One region of the Mesorhizobium sp. M5C.F.Cr.IN.023.01.1.1 genome, then DNA from elsewhere that is predicted to be linked to it. Evidence: predicted binding sites of a transcription regulator. Region 1 holds the regulator's gene; each other region holds the start of a gene.

What was found. The regulator PhoB, encoded in region 1, activates phosphate uptake and scavenging genes when phosphate is short. The targets are predictions, from matches to a motif close to TGTCATNNANCTGTCAT.
Region 2: the regulator PhoB is predicted to act here: its motif matches at 1,533-1,549, upstream of ugpB (sn-glycerol-3-phosphate ABC transporter substrate-binding protein UgpB).
Region 3: the regulator PhoB is predicted to act here: its motif matches at 1,526-1,542, upstream of EOA78_RS05130 (PhoX family phosphatase).

Annotation. Positions count from the first base shown of each region.
Region 1 covers NZ_RZSU01000008.1:99,914-104,124, reverse strand. Annotated here, with positions in the region: gene EOA78_RS05835 (ROK family protein) at 1-1,135, shown strand, start outside; gene phoB (phosphate regulon transcriptional regulator PhoB) at 1,313-2,002, opposite strand; gene phoU (phosphate signaling complex protein PhoU) at 2,019-2,726, opposite strand; gene pstB (phosphate ABC transporter ATP-binding protein PstB) at 2,762-3,577, opposite strand; gene pstA (phosphate ABC transporter permease PstA) at 3,590-4,211, opposite strand, start outside.
Region 2 covers NZ_RZSU01000036.1:26,715-30,925, reverse strand. Annotated here, with positions in the region: gene ugpA (sn-glycerol-3-phosphate ABC transporter permease UgpA) at 1-77, opposite strand, end outside; gene ugpB (sn-glycerol-3-phosphate ABC transporter substrate-binding protein UgpB) at 159-1,469, opposite strand; gene EOA78_RS16430 (TlpA disulfide reductase family protein) at 1,786-2,472, opposite strand; partial or broken gene argH (argininosuccinate lyase) at 2,508-3,907, shown strand; gene EOA78_RS16420 (hypothetical protein) at 4,136-4,211, shown strand, end outside.
Region 3 covers NZ_RZSU01000007.1:84,885-89,095, forward strand. Annotated here, with positions in the region: gene EOA78_RS05130 (PhoX family phosphatase) at 1-1,456, opposite strand, end outside; gene EOA78_RS05135 (hypothetical protein) at 1,662-2,000, shown strand; gene EOA78_RS05140 (phosphatase PAP2 family protein) at 2,013-2,714, shown strand; gene EOA78_RS05145 (helix-turn-helix transcriptional regulator) at 2,913-3,182, shown strand; gene EOA78_RS05150 (SulP family inorganic anion transporter) at 3,301-4,211, shown strand, end outside.

The DNA of each region.
Region 1 (4,211 bases):
CCTCAGCCATTCGACCATATCGGCGATCTCTTCCGACCTGATCCAGGAAGGCATCCTGGCCGAGACCAAGGCGAGTGAGACCGTTTCGCTGAAACGTGGCCGGCCGCAGGTTGGCCTCAGCCTCAATCCGGAAGCCGCTACGGTATTGGCCGTCGTGTTGTCGCTGAATTTCCTGTCGGTCGCTGTCATCGACTATGCCGGACAAGTGGTCGCCGAGGAACAGCGCCGGCTGGACACGCTGACCATGTCGCGCGACGAGCTGATCGACGAATGTGTCGCCATCGTCCGGCGCCGGCTCGAAGACCCCGACCTCGACGTCCAAAGCGTCGCCCGCATCGCGCTGGCGATCCAGGGTATTACCGATTCCCATGCGCGCGCCATGTTGTGGTCGCCGATCACGCCGCAGACGAACATCGCCTTTGCCGACATTCTGGAACGCGAGTTCGGCATCCCGGCCATCATGGAGAACGACTGCAACATGATGGCCGTGGCGCTGCGCTGGCGCGACCCGGATCGCTACCGCGACGATTTCATCGCCATCCTGCTCTCGCATGGCATCGGTATGGGGCTGGTGCTGAAGGGCGAGCTGTTCACCGGCACCCATTCCTCAGGCGGCGAATTCGGCCACATGATTCATCGGCCGGGCGGCGCGCTTTGCCGCTGCGGGCGGCGCGGTTGCGTCGAGGCTTATGCCGGCAACTACGCTATCTGGCGCAACGCAAGGCAATTGAGCGAGAACGCCGAGCCGGTCGCCGATGTCAGCGACGCCGAGATGCGGGCACTGGCGGCCCGGGCGCGCGAGACGGACGGACCGGAGCGCGAAGCCTACCGCAAGGCCGGCGAAGCGCTCGGCTTCGGGCTCGGCAGCCTGTTCGCGCTGATCGATCCGGCCCCGGTCGCAATGGTCGGTGCCAGCGCTGCCGCCTTCGACCTGATCGAGCCGGCCCTGCGCGAGGCCATCGCCCAGACCGCCGGCGGCCAGCATTCGGGTTCGATTTCCTTCGACACCGAGCCGAACGAACTGCCGCTGATCCGAGAAGGCTGCGCCATGCGGGCGCTGAGCTTCGTCGACCAGGAGATCTTCGCGCCGAGCATCCAGGCACGAGCCGGCTCGGTCGGAAAGAACGTGGCTTGAATTCGAAGGCAGGGATCCCCGGATCGCGACTTGGGGTGTGTTGAGATTCAGGTCAGGCCGAGTCGAGAATGGTGGGTTCCGAGAACCGGAGCGGAGCGCACTTTTGGGTACGCGAGCACCGGAAAGCGCAGGAAGCCGCCGTTCGCAGGTCGGCATCACCTGAATATCAGCACATCCCTAGTCTTCCCTGATCGCATAGCCCGCGCCGCGGATGGTGCGGATGACATCGGGCATGCGACCATTGTTGACCGCCTTGCGCAACCGGCCGACATGGACGTCCACCGTGCGCTCGTCGATGTAGATCGTCTCGCCCCAGACATTGTCGAGCAACTGGCTGCGCGAGAAGACTCGACCCGGGTGCCGCATCATGAATTCGAGCAGCCGGAATTCGGTCGGCCCGAGCCGGATCTCGCTCTTCTTGCGATAGACCCTGTGCGATTCGCGATCGAGCATGATGTCGCCGACCTTCAGCACGCTGGACAGTACTTCCGGCTTGGCGCGGCGCAGCAGCGCCTTGACCCTGGCCATGAATTCCGGTGTCGAGAACGGCTTGACCAGATAGTCGTCGGCTCCGGTGGAAAGGCCGCGCACCCGGTCGCTCTCCTCGCCGCGCGCGGTCAGCATGATGATCGGCAGCCGCTCGGTTTCGGGACGCACCCGAAGGCGCCGGCAAAGCTCGATGCCCGAAACCGCCGGCACCATCCAGTCGAGCACCAGCAGATCGGGCACGTTTTCCTGCAGCCGGATTTCGGCCTCGTCGCCGCGCGTCACAACCTCGACCTGATAGCCTTCGGATTCCAGATTGTAGCGGAGGAGGACGCCCAGCGGCTCTTCATCCTCCACCACCATGATGCGCGGCGCGATCATCGGCCGGTCACTCCTGTCATGTCGCCGGCGCCGACATCGTCGTTTCGTCGAGCTTCGGGCGATCCGCCGGCAATTGCTGCCCGGTCACGACAAAGTAGGCGTTTTCGGCGATGTTGGTGACATGATCGCCGATACGCTCGAGATTCTTGGCGCAGAACAGCAGATGCGTGCAGGCGGTGATGTTGCGCGGATCCTCCATCATGTAGGTCAGGAGTTCGCGAAAAACCGCCGTGTATTTCACGTCGATCTTCTGGTCGTCGGCGCGCAGTTCTTTCAACGCGCCGGCATTGCGCGACACATAGTGCTCGACCACGCCGCGGAGCTGCTCGAGAACGAGATCCGCCATCGCGTCGATGCCGTGCGACAGATTACGCGGCGTGGCGCTCTGCCCGACTGCGCTGACCCGCTTGGCTATGTTCTTGGCCAGGTCGCCGATGCGCTCGAGATCGCCGGCCATGCGGATTGCGCCAACCACGGCGCGCAGATCTTGTGCCATCGGCTGCCGCTTGGCGATCAGGGTGATCGCGCTATCGTCGAGTTCGCGCTGCCGCGCATCCATGATGGCGTCGTCCGAGACAACACGCTGCGCCATCGCATTGTCTGACGCAAGCAACGCGCGGATCGAGGCTGCGACCATCGCGGCGGCGAGCTCGTCCATGTCGCGGATCAGCCTGTCGATGTGCTCCAGTTCCTCGTCGAAAGATGCGACGGTGTGTTCACCCATGATCCTGTCCTCGTGTTCGAAATTCGCCGGACCGCTCAGCCGAACCGGCCGGTGATGTAGTCCTGGGTGCGCTTGTCGTCGGGATTGGTGAACATCTTGTCGGTTGCGCCCTCCTCGACCAGGTAGCCGAGATGGAACATCGCCGTGCGTTGCGACACGCGCGCTGCCTGCTGCATCGAGTGGGTGACGATGACGATAGTGTAGTTCTGGCGCAGTTCGTCGATCAGTTCCTCGACGCGGGCCGTGGCGATCGGATCGAGAGCCGAACAGGGCTCGTCCATCAGAATCACTTCCGGCGACACGGCGATGGCGCGCGCGATGCACAGGCGCTGCTGCTGTCCGCCGGAGAGACCGGTGCCCGACTCGAGCAGGCGATCCTTGACCTCGTTGAACAGACCGGCCTTCTTCAGGCTCGATTCGACGATGCCGTCCAACTCGGACTTGCTCCTGGCCAGGCCGTGAATGCGCGGACCGTAGGCGACGTTTTCATAGATTGACTTCGGAAACGGGTTCGGTTTCTGGAAAACCATGCCGACGCGAGCTCGTAGCTCGACGACATCGATTTTCGGGTCGTAAACATCCTCGCCGTCGAGCGTTATCTTGCCGCTCACCCGCGCGATATCGATCGTGTCGTTCATTCGGTTCAGGCAACGCAGGAAGGTCGACTTGCCACAGCCCGATGGGCCGATCAACGCCGTCACCTGGTTCTCGCGGACATCGAGATCCACGTCGAACAGAGCTCGCTTCTCGCCGTAATGAACAGAGACCTTGTCGCCCTTCATCTTGATCGAAGGGGCATTGGTTGCGCTGCTCAGTTTCTGTTCGACGCCGGCTTCCGTCATGATGTTCATATCCTCTACCCCTTACCAGCGCCGCTCGAAGCGCCTGCGCAGTATCACCGCAATGGCGTTCATGATGACCAAAAACAGCAGCAAAATCAAAATCGCCGCCGAAGTCTTCTGCTGGAATCCAGCTTCCGGGAAATCCGCCCACATGAATATCTGCACCGGCAGGATCGTCGCGGGATCGGTGAAGCCGCCGGGAATGTCGACGATGAAGGCGACCATGCCGATCATCAGCAACGGCGCGGTTTCGCCCAGCGCATGCGCCATCCCGAGAATGGTGCCGGTCATGATACCCGGCATCGCCAGCGGCAGGACGTGATGGAATACGGTCTGGACCTTGGACGCTCCGATGCCGAGCGCCGCCTCTCGGATCGACGGCGGCACGGCGCGCAGCGAAGCGCGCGAGGCGATAATGATGATCGGCAGGGTCATCAGCGCCAGCACCATGCCGCCGACCACCGGGGCTGAGCGCGGCATGCCGAAGAAATTCAGGAATACGGCAAGTCCAAGCAGACCGAAGACGATCGAAGGCACCGCCGCCAGATTGTTGATATTCACTTCGATGATCGTCGTCAGTCGGTTCTTGGGGGCAAATTCCTCAAGATAGATCGCCGCCGAAACGCCGATCGGGAAGGCGATG
Region 2 (4,211 bases), on a different contig from region 1:
ACCAGTGTTATGGCGAGTTGTGGCGCCACCAGCAGGTAGGGCAGGATCTTGTTGGGAAAGACGATGCGTGGAGACAGGCTGATTTCCCTCGCTATCCAGGAATCGCCCACGCGAGCTCGCGTGGGCGATATTCCAATCGACCAACCGAGATAATCTCGTCAGTTCTCTAGCGCTTCCTCGATCGCGGCGTTGCCGCGCGTGACCGCATTGTCGAGCGCCTGTTGAGCGGTTTGCTGGCCGGCCAGCATCTTCTCGAACTCCTCGTTCTGGATATCGCGCACCTGCGGCAGATTCGGCAGGCGCACGCCCTTCGAGTTGTCGGTCGGCGCCTTGCCCGTCATCTGCAGGATGGGCGTCTCGCGGCCGGGGTTCTTGTCATAGAAGCCTGATTTCTTGGTCGCTTCGTAGGCGGCGAGCGTCACCGGCAAGTATCCCGACTTCTGGTGCAGATATTCTTGCACATCGGTCTTGGACAGATAGGCGAAGAAGGTCGCGACGCCCTTGTATTGCTCGTCCGACTTGTTGCCGAAGACCCACAGGCTGGCGCCGCCCGGCGTGGTGTTCTGCGGTGCGCCCTTGGCGTCGGTGTCGTAGGGAAGCTGGCCGATGCCATAGTTCATGCCGGACTTGACGATATCGCCGAGACCGCCCGACGATTCGGTGAAGATGCCGCATTCGCCGGCAAGGAAGATCTGCTTGGCTTCGGAGGTGCGCCCGCCATATTTGAAGGTGCCGTTCTTGGCGAGGTCCGCGAGCGCCTGGAAGTGGTTGACGAAAATCGGCGCGTTGATTTTGAGCTCGACATCACCGCCGGCCAGGCCGTTCTGCTGGGTGGCCCACGATACATCATTCCACGCCGCAAAATTCTCGAGATGGATCCAGGTCAGCCAGGTCGAGGTGTAGCCGCATGAGGCGGCGCCGCTTGCCTTGATCTTCTTGGCAGCTTCCCACACCTCATTCCAGGTCTTGGGCGGGTTGTTCGCATCGAGGCCAGCCTTCTGGAAGATGTCCCTGTTGTAATAGAGGATCGGCGAGGAGGAGTTGTAGGGGAAGGACAGCATGGTGCCGTCCGGCTTCGAATAATAGCCGACGATGCCGGGCAGATACTGGCTCTTGTCGAAGGTCATCCCGGCACCGGTCATCACCTCGGCCACCGGCTTGATCGCACCCTCGGCCGCCATCATCACGCCGGTGCCGACATCGAACACCTGGAGAATATCGGGCGCCTGTCCAGCGCGGAAGGCAGCGATGCCGGCATTCAGCGTTTCCGGATAGGTGCCCTTGAACACCGGAACCAGCTCATAGTCGCTCTGGCTGGCGTTGAAATCCTTGGAGATCTTGTCGACGACTTCGGCGTTGGCGCCGGTCATGGCGTGCCACCAGCTGATCTGCGTGACGGCGAAAGCGGACGTGGTGGAAAGCAGGGTCAAGGTGGCGGCGACACCGGCCGCGAAGCCGAAGAACTTCATGTTTCATCTCCCGTTTTGTCATTGGCGAAAGGGCACTCTCGCAAAGGGCAATATGTGCCCCCCATGACAATTGGACAACGGTTTTGTTGCGGATCGATGAACTTGATCTCCCCGTAAAGTGGTGCACGCTTCGATATGAGAGTAGATGGAAAGCAATTACCAAGCCGGCTTACCACCCGAACAAAAGCGACGAGGACCGGCAATCGCCGGGGCCTAAAGCGCGTCGCGTTCGAATGGATTCATGCGACGCGCTTTAGGTTCTGTTTTGATGCATGTCGCCATCGCAAAACCGCTGCGCACTTTTGCGCGACATGCATTAGTCCGACTTGCCGAGCGCCGTCTCGACCAGCCGCTTGGCATCGGGGCTCGACCACTCGGCCGGGCCGTTCATGTGAGCGATCAGGCAGCCTTCACCGTCGATCAGCATGGTGACCGGCAGGCCGAGCGCCAGGCCGCGCGTCTTGAGATCGTTGAACAGCGCCATGGTCGAATCACGGTAATAGCCGAGCGCCTCGACGCCGGTTTCCTCGAGGAACTTCTTCGGCTTGGCGTCGTCGCCGACATCGAGATTGACCGCGACGACCTCGAAGGCGTCGCTGCCCATTTCTTTTTGCAGCGCGTCGAGCGCCGGCATTTCGGCGCGGCAGGGGGCGCACCATGTCGCCCACAGATTGAGCAGCAACGTCTTGCCGGCATGGTCGGCGAGCGTCATCGGCTTGCCGCCAGGGTCGTTGAAGGCAAGGCCCTTCAGCGATTGCGGCGGATCGGCCGGCAAAAGTGCTGCGACCTGGCCGGTGGCAGCCGCCGCGACCGTCTTGGCGCGGTCGGCCTTGGCGGCGCAGGCGACATCGTTTTTGCTGTCGCCAACGTCGACTGGCGCGGGCGCGTTGTTGCCAGAACCGCTCTCGCTGACATATACCGCGACCGCGCCCGCAAGCACGCCCGCCACCAAAGCGGCGAGGATGAGGCGCGGGGCCGGGAAAAATCGATTGCCGTCTGCCATTTTCTAAAAACTGCTCCGGAGCACGGGTTATAGCGATGAGCGACAAGAAGGCCAGCAACCAGATGTGGGGCGGACGTTTGCCTCGGGTCCGGCCGCGATCATGGAAGCGATCAACGCGTCGATCTCGTTCGACCGCAAACTCTATGCGCAGGATATAAGAGGCTCGATCGCCCATAGCGAGATGCTGGCGCAAACGGGCATTATTTCGGCGGCCGATCAAGAAAAAATCGCTCACGGGCTGAACACGATCCTGGCAGAGATCGAAGCCGGAAAGTTCGAGTTCTCGACCAGGCTGGAAGACATCCACATGAACGTCGAAGCTCGCCTTGCCGAGCTGATCGGCGCGGCCGCCGGCCGCCTGCACACCGCTCGTTCGCGCAACGATCAGGTGGCGGTCGATCTCAGGCTGTGGGTCAAGGACGAGTGCTTTCGCATCGCCGAGGCGCTGAAGGGCCTGATCGCGGCGTTCCTGGAACGGGCCGAGGAGCATGCGGCGACGGTGATGCCGGGCTTTACCCACATGCAGGCGGCGCAGCCGGTAACCTTCGGCCACCACTGCATGGCTTATGTCGAGATGTTTTCGCGCGATCTGTCGCGTGTTCGCGACGCCATCGAGCGGATGGACGAAAACCCGCTCGGTGCGGCCGCCCTTGCCGGCACCAGCTTTCCGATCGACCGGCACCAGACGGCCAAGGCGCTCGGTTTCCGCGAACCGATGCGCAACTCGCTGGACAGCGTTTCGGACCGCGATTTCGCACTGGAATTCTTGGGGCTGGCGGCGATCTGCGCGACGCATCTGTCGCGCCTGGCCGAAGAGATCATCATCTGGTCGACGCCGCAATTCGGCTTCGTCAGGCTGTCGGACTCATTCTCCACCGGCTCCTCGATCATGCCGCAGAAGAAGAACCCCGACGCCGCCGAACTGGTGCGCGGCAAGACCGGTCGCGTCACCGGCCATCTGGTCGGCCTGCTGACGGTGATGAAGGGCATGCCGCTGACCTACGGCAAGGACATGCAGGAGGACAAGGAATCCGTGTTCGACGCCGCCGAGACGCTCGATCTGATGCTGGCGGCGATGACCGGCATGGTGCGCGACATGACGGTGAACGCCGCCGCCATGAAGAAGGCCGCCGGGTCAGGCTATTCGACCGCGACCGACCTTGCCGACTGGCTGGTGCGCACGCTCGGCCTGCCGTTCCGCGAGGCGCACCACGTCACCGGCCGCGCGGTGGCGCTGGCCGAGGAGAAGAAAATCAGGCTCGACAGGCTGCCGCTGGAAAACTTGCAGTCCATTCACCCCGGCATCACGGCGGACGTGTTTTCGGTGCTTGCCGTACAGAGTTCGGTGAAGAGCCGCACGAGCTTCGGCGGCACCGCGCCGTCGGAGGTGAGGAAGCAGATCCGGTACTGGAAAAAGCACATCGCCAAGGCGTGATGCTCGTGCGGCGAATCCGAAATTCGCATCACGTTGGAGCAGCGCGGCGAGCGAATTTCGGATTCAAAAGCCGCACGAGTTAATTGACGAATTCTAGTGTGGTTTTGGATTTGAAGTTCCTTGCCGCGAATGCCATCAATGACAGGAACTTCAAATCCACCACACTAGGTGCAATGCCAGCAAAACTCGGCTAAAAGCGGCGGGCAAAAGTTTCAGACGGATGGATCGATGACCGCAAGCAGGATTTTGGTGACGCTGACGCTGCTGGCGGCGCTGGCAACCGTAACGGCCTGCGGCAGGAAAG
Region 3 (4,211 bases), on a different contig from region 1:
CGCGCGGATTGGCGGCGTCGACCTGGTCCGTTTTGCGCTTCGAATTGTTGGTCAGCATGACGTAGACCTTGCCGGTCGTCGGATTGGGCTGGATGTCCTCGGGGCGGTCCATCTTGGTGGCGCCGAGCAGGTCGGCGGCACGGCGCGTCTCGATGAGCACGTCGGCTTGGCTGGCAAAGCCGTTCTCCGCCGTCAGCGGCCCCTGGCCGAAGACGATGGGCAGCCATTCGATCGACCCGTCCTCGGCGAATTTGGCGACGTAGAGCGTGCCGTCGTCGAGAAGATTCATGTTGGCGGCGCGGTCCTCGGCGTTGAACTTGTCGGCCGTGACGAATTTATAGACATAGTCGAAGCGCTCGTCGTCGCCGAGATAGAAGACGACACGGCCATCCTTGGCGACGATCGATTCAGCACCCTCATGCTTGAAGCGGCCCATGGCAGTGCGCTTCCGTGGCACCGAGGTCGGATCGTTGACGTCGACCTCAACGATCCAGCCGAAGCGATTAGGCTCGTTCGGCTCCTTGCCGATGTCGAAGCGGTCGTAATGCGCACCCCATTCATAGGCGCCTTCGGGAATCCCCAGGCGCTTGTAGTTGGCGGCCTCCTTGTGGCCTTCTGGCAGCTCGCCCGAGAAATAGCCGTGTATGTTTTCCTCGGCCATGACGTAGGTGCCCCAGGGCGTGACGCCGCCGGCACAGTTGTTGACGGTGCCGAAGACCTTTGTGCCGGTCGGATCGGCACTTGTCTTGACGCGGTCGTGGCCGGCGACGGGGCCGGACAGTGCCATCTCGGTATTCGAGGTGATGCGGCGGTTGAGCTTGCCGTCGCGCACCACCTGCCATTTGCCTGATACCTTGCGGATCTCGACGATGGTGCCGCCATGCGCGGCCATCTCGATATCGACCTGTTCCTTGCTCAGCGGCGCTTGCTTGGCCTCGCCCTCGACGATGGTGACGAGGCCCGGGAACATCAGATGCGGATTGGTGTATTCGTGGTTGACCACCAGCAGACCATGCTCGGCCGAGCCGTCGATCGGGATATAGCCGACATAGTCGTTGTTGTAGCCGAACTGTCTTTCCTGGGCCTGCCCCGACTGTTTTGTTGGATCGAATTCCGGCGAATCGGCAAACAGCGGATCGCCCCAGCGCAACAGCACGTCGGCGTCATAGCCGGCGGCGACATGATGCTTGTCGTCCACGCCTGCCTCGACCTCGTCGAAGCTGAAGGCCGAGCCGCCGGCGGCGCGGGCATCGTCGGCGAGGATCAGCGCCAGCGGGCTGACGGTGGCGGCGATGGCGGTTGCCGCGAGCGATCCCTGCAGGAAACCACGGCGCGAGAACCGCGCGGCGATGATCTCGCCCATCGTCTGGTTGTCGGTGGGATTGGCTCCCGGCCCACCGTTTTCCTCGAGCAGGCTGGTGCGGAAATGGGCGTTTGGGGAGCGATGTTCTGTCATGGGCTTGCCCTCTGGCTTTCTTTGGGATGGCTTGAGCGTGCTGCTTGACTGACCGCGTATCGCCGGCAGATCACAGTTTGATGACATTGCCGGCCAATTTCCAGCCCCGATTTCGTGTCCATGATCAGCCTCGCTTGACCGCGACCCGAGCTTCGGAAACAACATCTGCGGCAAGCGTGGAAGGACCGCGTCGAGAGGGAAAAAAGTGAGTTTCTGGGGACTGGGGCAGCTCGGCATTTCGACGGTGATCTTCCTGCTGGCGGCGACGGCGGCCAAGCAATGGGGACTGGCGCCGAGCCTCGGCAAGATCGTTCTGACGCTGGCGCTCTATTCGGCGGGCAATCTGATCATGCTGAGGCTGATCCGTGAATTCGGCATGTCGGTGTCGTTCAGCCTGTCGGCGGTGATCCAGCTGGTATCGGTGAACGTGGTGGCACTGGTGTTCTTCGGCGAGCGCGTCAATGCGTTGCAGGGCACTGGCATCGTGCTCGCCGTCGCAGCGGTGGCGCTGATCACGCTCGGTCCCTATCTGCAAAGGCCGTAACTGCGAGGGCCGATGAAGAATACCGCAAGCAAGCTGTTCAACTGGCTCGAATTCCCGGTGCTGCTGGCCGGACTGGTCCTCGCCGGCGGACTTTGGGGATTCGAGGAACTGATGGAGGTGGCGCGAGACACCACGCCGCACGCCTTCGATACGGAAATCCTGCTCGCCTTCCGTGAAGCGGGCCAGCCCGACAATCCGATCGGACCGCTATGGCTGGAAGGGGCGATGCGCGACATCACCAGCCTCGGCAGCGCCAGCGTGCTCGTGCTGATCACGGCCGCCGTGATCGTCTATCTGCTGCTGATCCACAGGCCGGGACCGGCGTTTCTCGTCCTCGTCGCGGTGGCGGGCGGGCAGGCCCTGTCGAGTACGCTGAAGCTCGGAATCGACCGGCCGCGCCCCGATCTGGTCTCGCATCTCGCCGACGTGGCATCGCTTTCGTTTCCGAGCGGCCACGCGATGCTGTCGGCGGTGACATATTTGACGCTGGGCAGCATGGCGTCGCGCTTCCTGCCTGGGCGAACGACCAAGATCTATGTGCTGGCACTGGCGGTGCTGACGACCCTGCTGGTCGGCATCAGCCGCGTCTATCTCGGCGTTCATTGGCCATCCGACGTGCTGGCCGGGTGGTGCGCCGGCTTCGCCTGGGCGATGCTGTGCTGGCTGGCCGCATGGGCGTTACAGCGATGGCGCGGGCGGCCCGACGGCGCCTGAAACGGCCGTTCAGAACGACGCTGCGCTAATTTTCCTCGAAGTTGCAGCGGCTGGGGCCTGCTGTCCTAGCTGGCGCGCAGGCTCTGCAGGACGCAAAATGGTATGGCGCGCATGTCTGACATGTGCATCGTGATGCTTGAACCATCACAATGATGATATTATACATGGGCTGGAGACTCAGACGGGGGTTTTTAGCCGATGATCACTGCCGCGCAGATGCGCGCCGCAAGGGCGCTGGCCGGCATCGATCAGAAGACGCTCGCCGAGCGCGCCGGGGTTTCGCTTCCAACCATCCAGCGCATGGAAGCGAGCGACGGCGTCGTCAGGGGCGTAGTCGACACGCTGATGAAGGTCATCCAGGCCCTCGATGAGGCCGGCGTGGAACTGATCGGCGAGAACCAGGCCAGCGAGCGCGGCGGCAGGGGCGTGCGCCTCAAGCCGATCGTGCCGAAGAACCCGCCAGGCTGAGTCGATAAAAGTCGCGACGGCGACCGCCGACAGTCCTGCCGACGATCTCGCCGCCTTGGTTTTTATGCATGTCGTTGCCCCACTTTGAGCAACCTGCATCAGGAGCGGAAGGCAGTCCATGGATCGGCGGGCAATTCATCAACCGGCGCGGCCAACATTTTCCGAACTGTTCACGCCGAAACTGGTGACGGTGCTGCGCGAGGGCTACACATCAGAGCATTTCAAGGCCGATGCCATCGCCGGACTGACCGTGGCCATCGTCGCGCTGCCGCTGTCGATGGCGATCGCGATCGCGTCGGGCGTGACGCCGGAGCGCGGGCTCTACACCTCCATCATCGGCGGCTTCCTCGTCTCGGCGCTCGGCGGCAGCCGCTTCCAGATCGGCGGGCCGGCCGGCGCCTTCATCGTGCTGGTGGCGGCAACGGTGGCGCGGGTCGGTGTCGACGGGTTGCTGCTGGCGACGATGATGGCCGGCATCTTCCTGCTCGCCATCGGCTATCTCAGGCTTGGCACCTACATCAAGTTCATTCCCTATCCGGTGACCGTCGGCTTCACCGCCGGCATCGCCATCATTATCTTTTCCGGCCAGATCGTCGAGCTGTTCGGGCTGAAGCTCGCCGGCAAAGAGCCTGGACCGCTGGTGCCGAAGCTGATGGCTATCGGCGAGGCGGCCGGCACGATCAATGTCGCCGCCACCTTCGTCGCCGTACTGACTATCGTCGCCATTGCCCTGATGAAGCGGTGGCGGCCGAAATGGCCCGCCATGCTGATCGCCATAGGTCTGGCTTCGCTCGTCGTAGCGCTGTTTTCCCTGCCCGCCGAAACGATCGGTACACGCTTCGGCGGCATCCCGCGCAGCCTGCAAATGCCGGCCTTTCCGCCAATCAGCTTCGATAGGGCGATCGACGTCCTGCCGGACGCCATAGCCTTTGCGCTGCTCGGCGCGATCGAATCGCTGTTGTCGGCGGTTGTCGCCGATGGCATGACTGGAAGGCGGCACCGCTCCAATTGCGAACTCGTGGCGCAGGG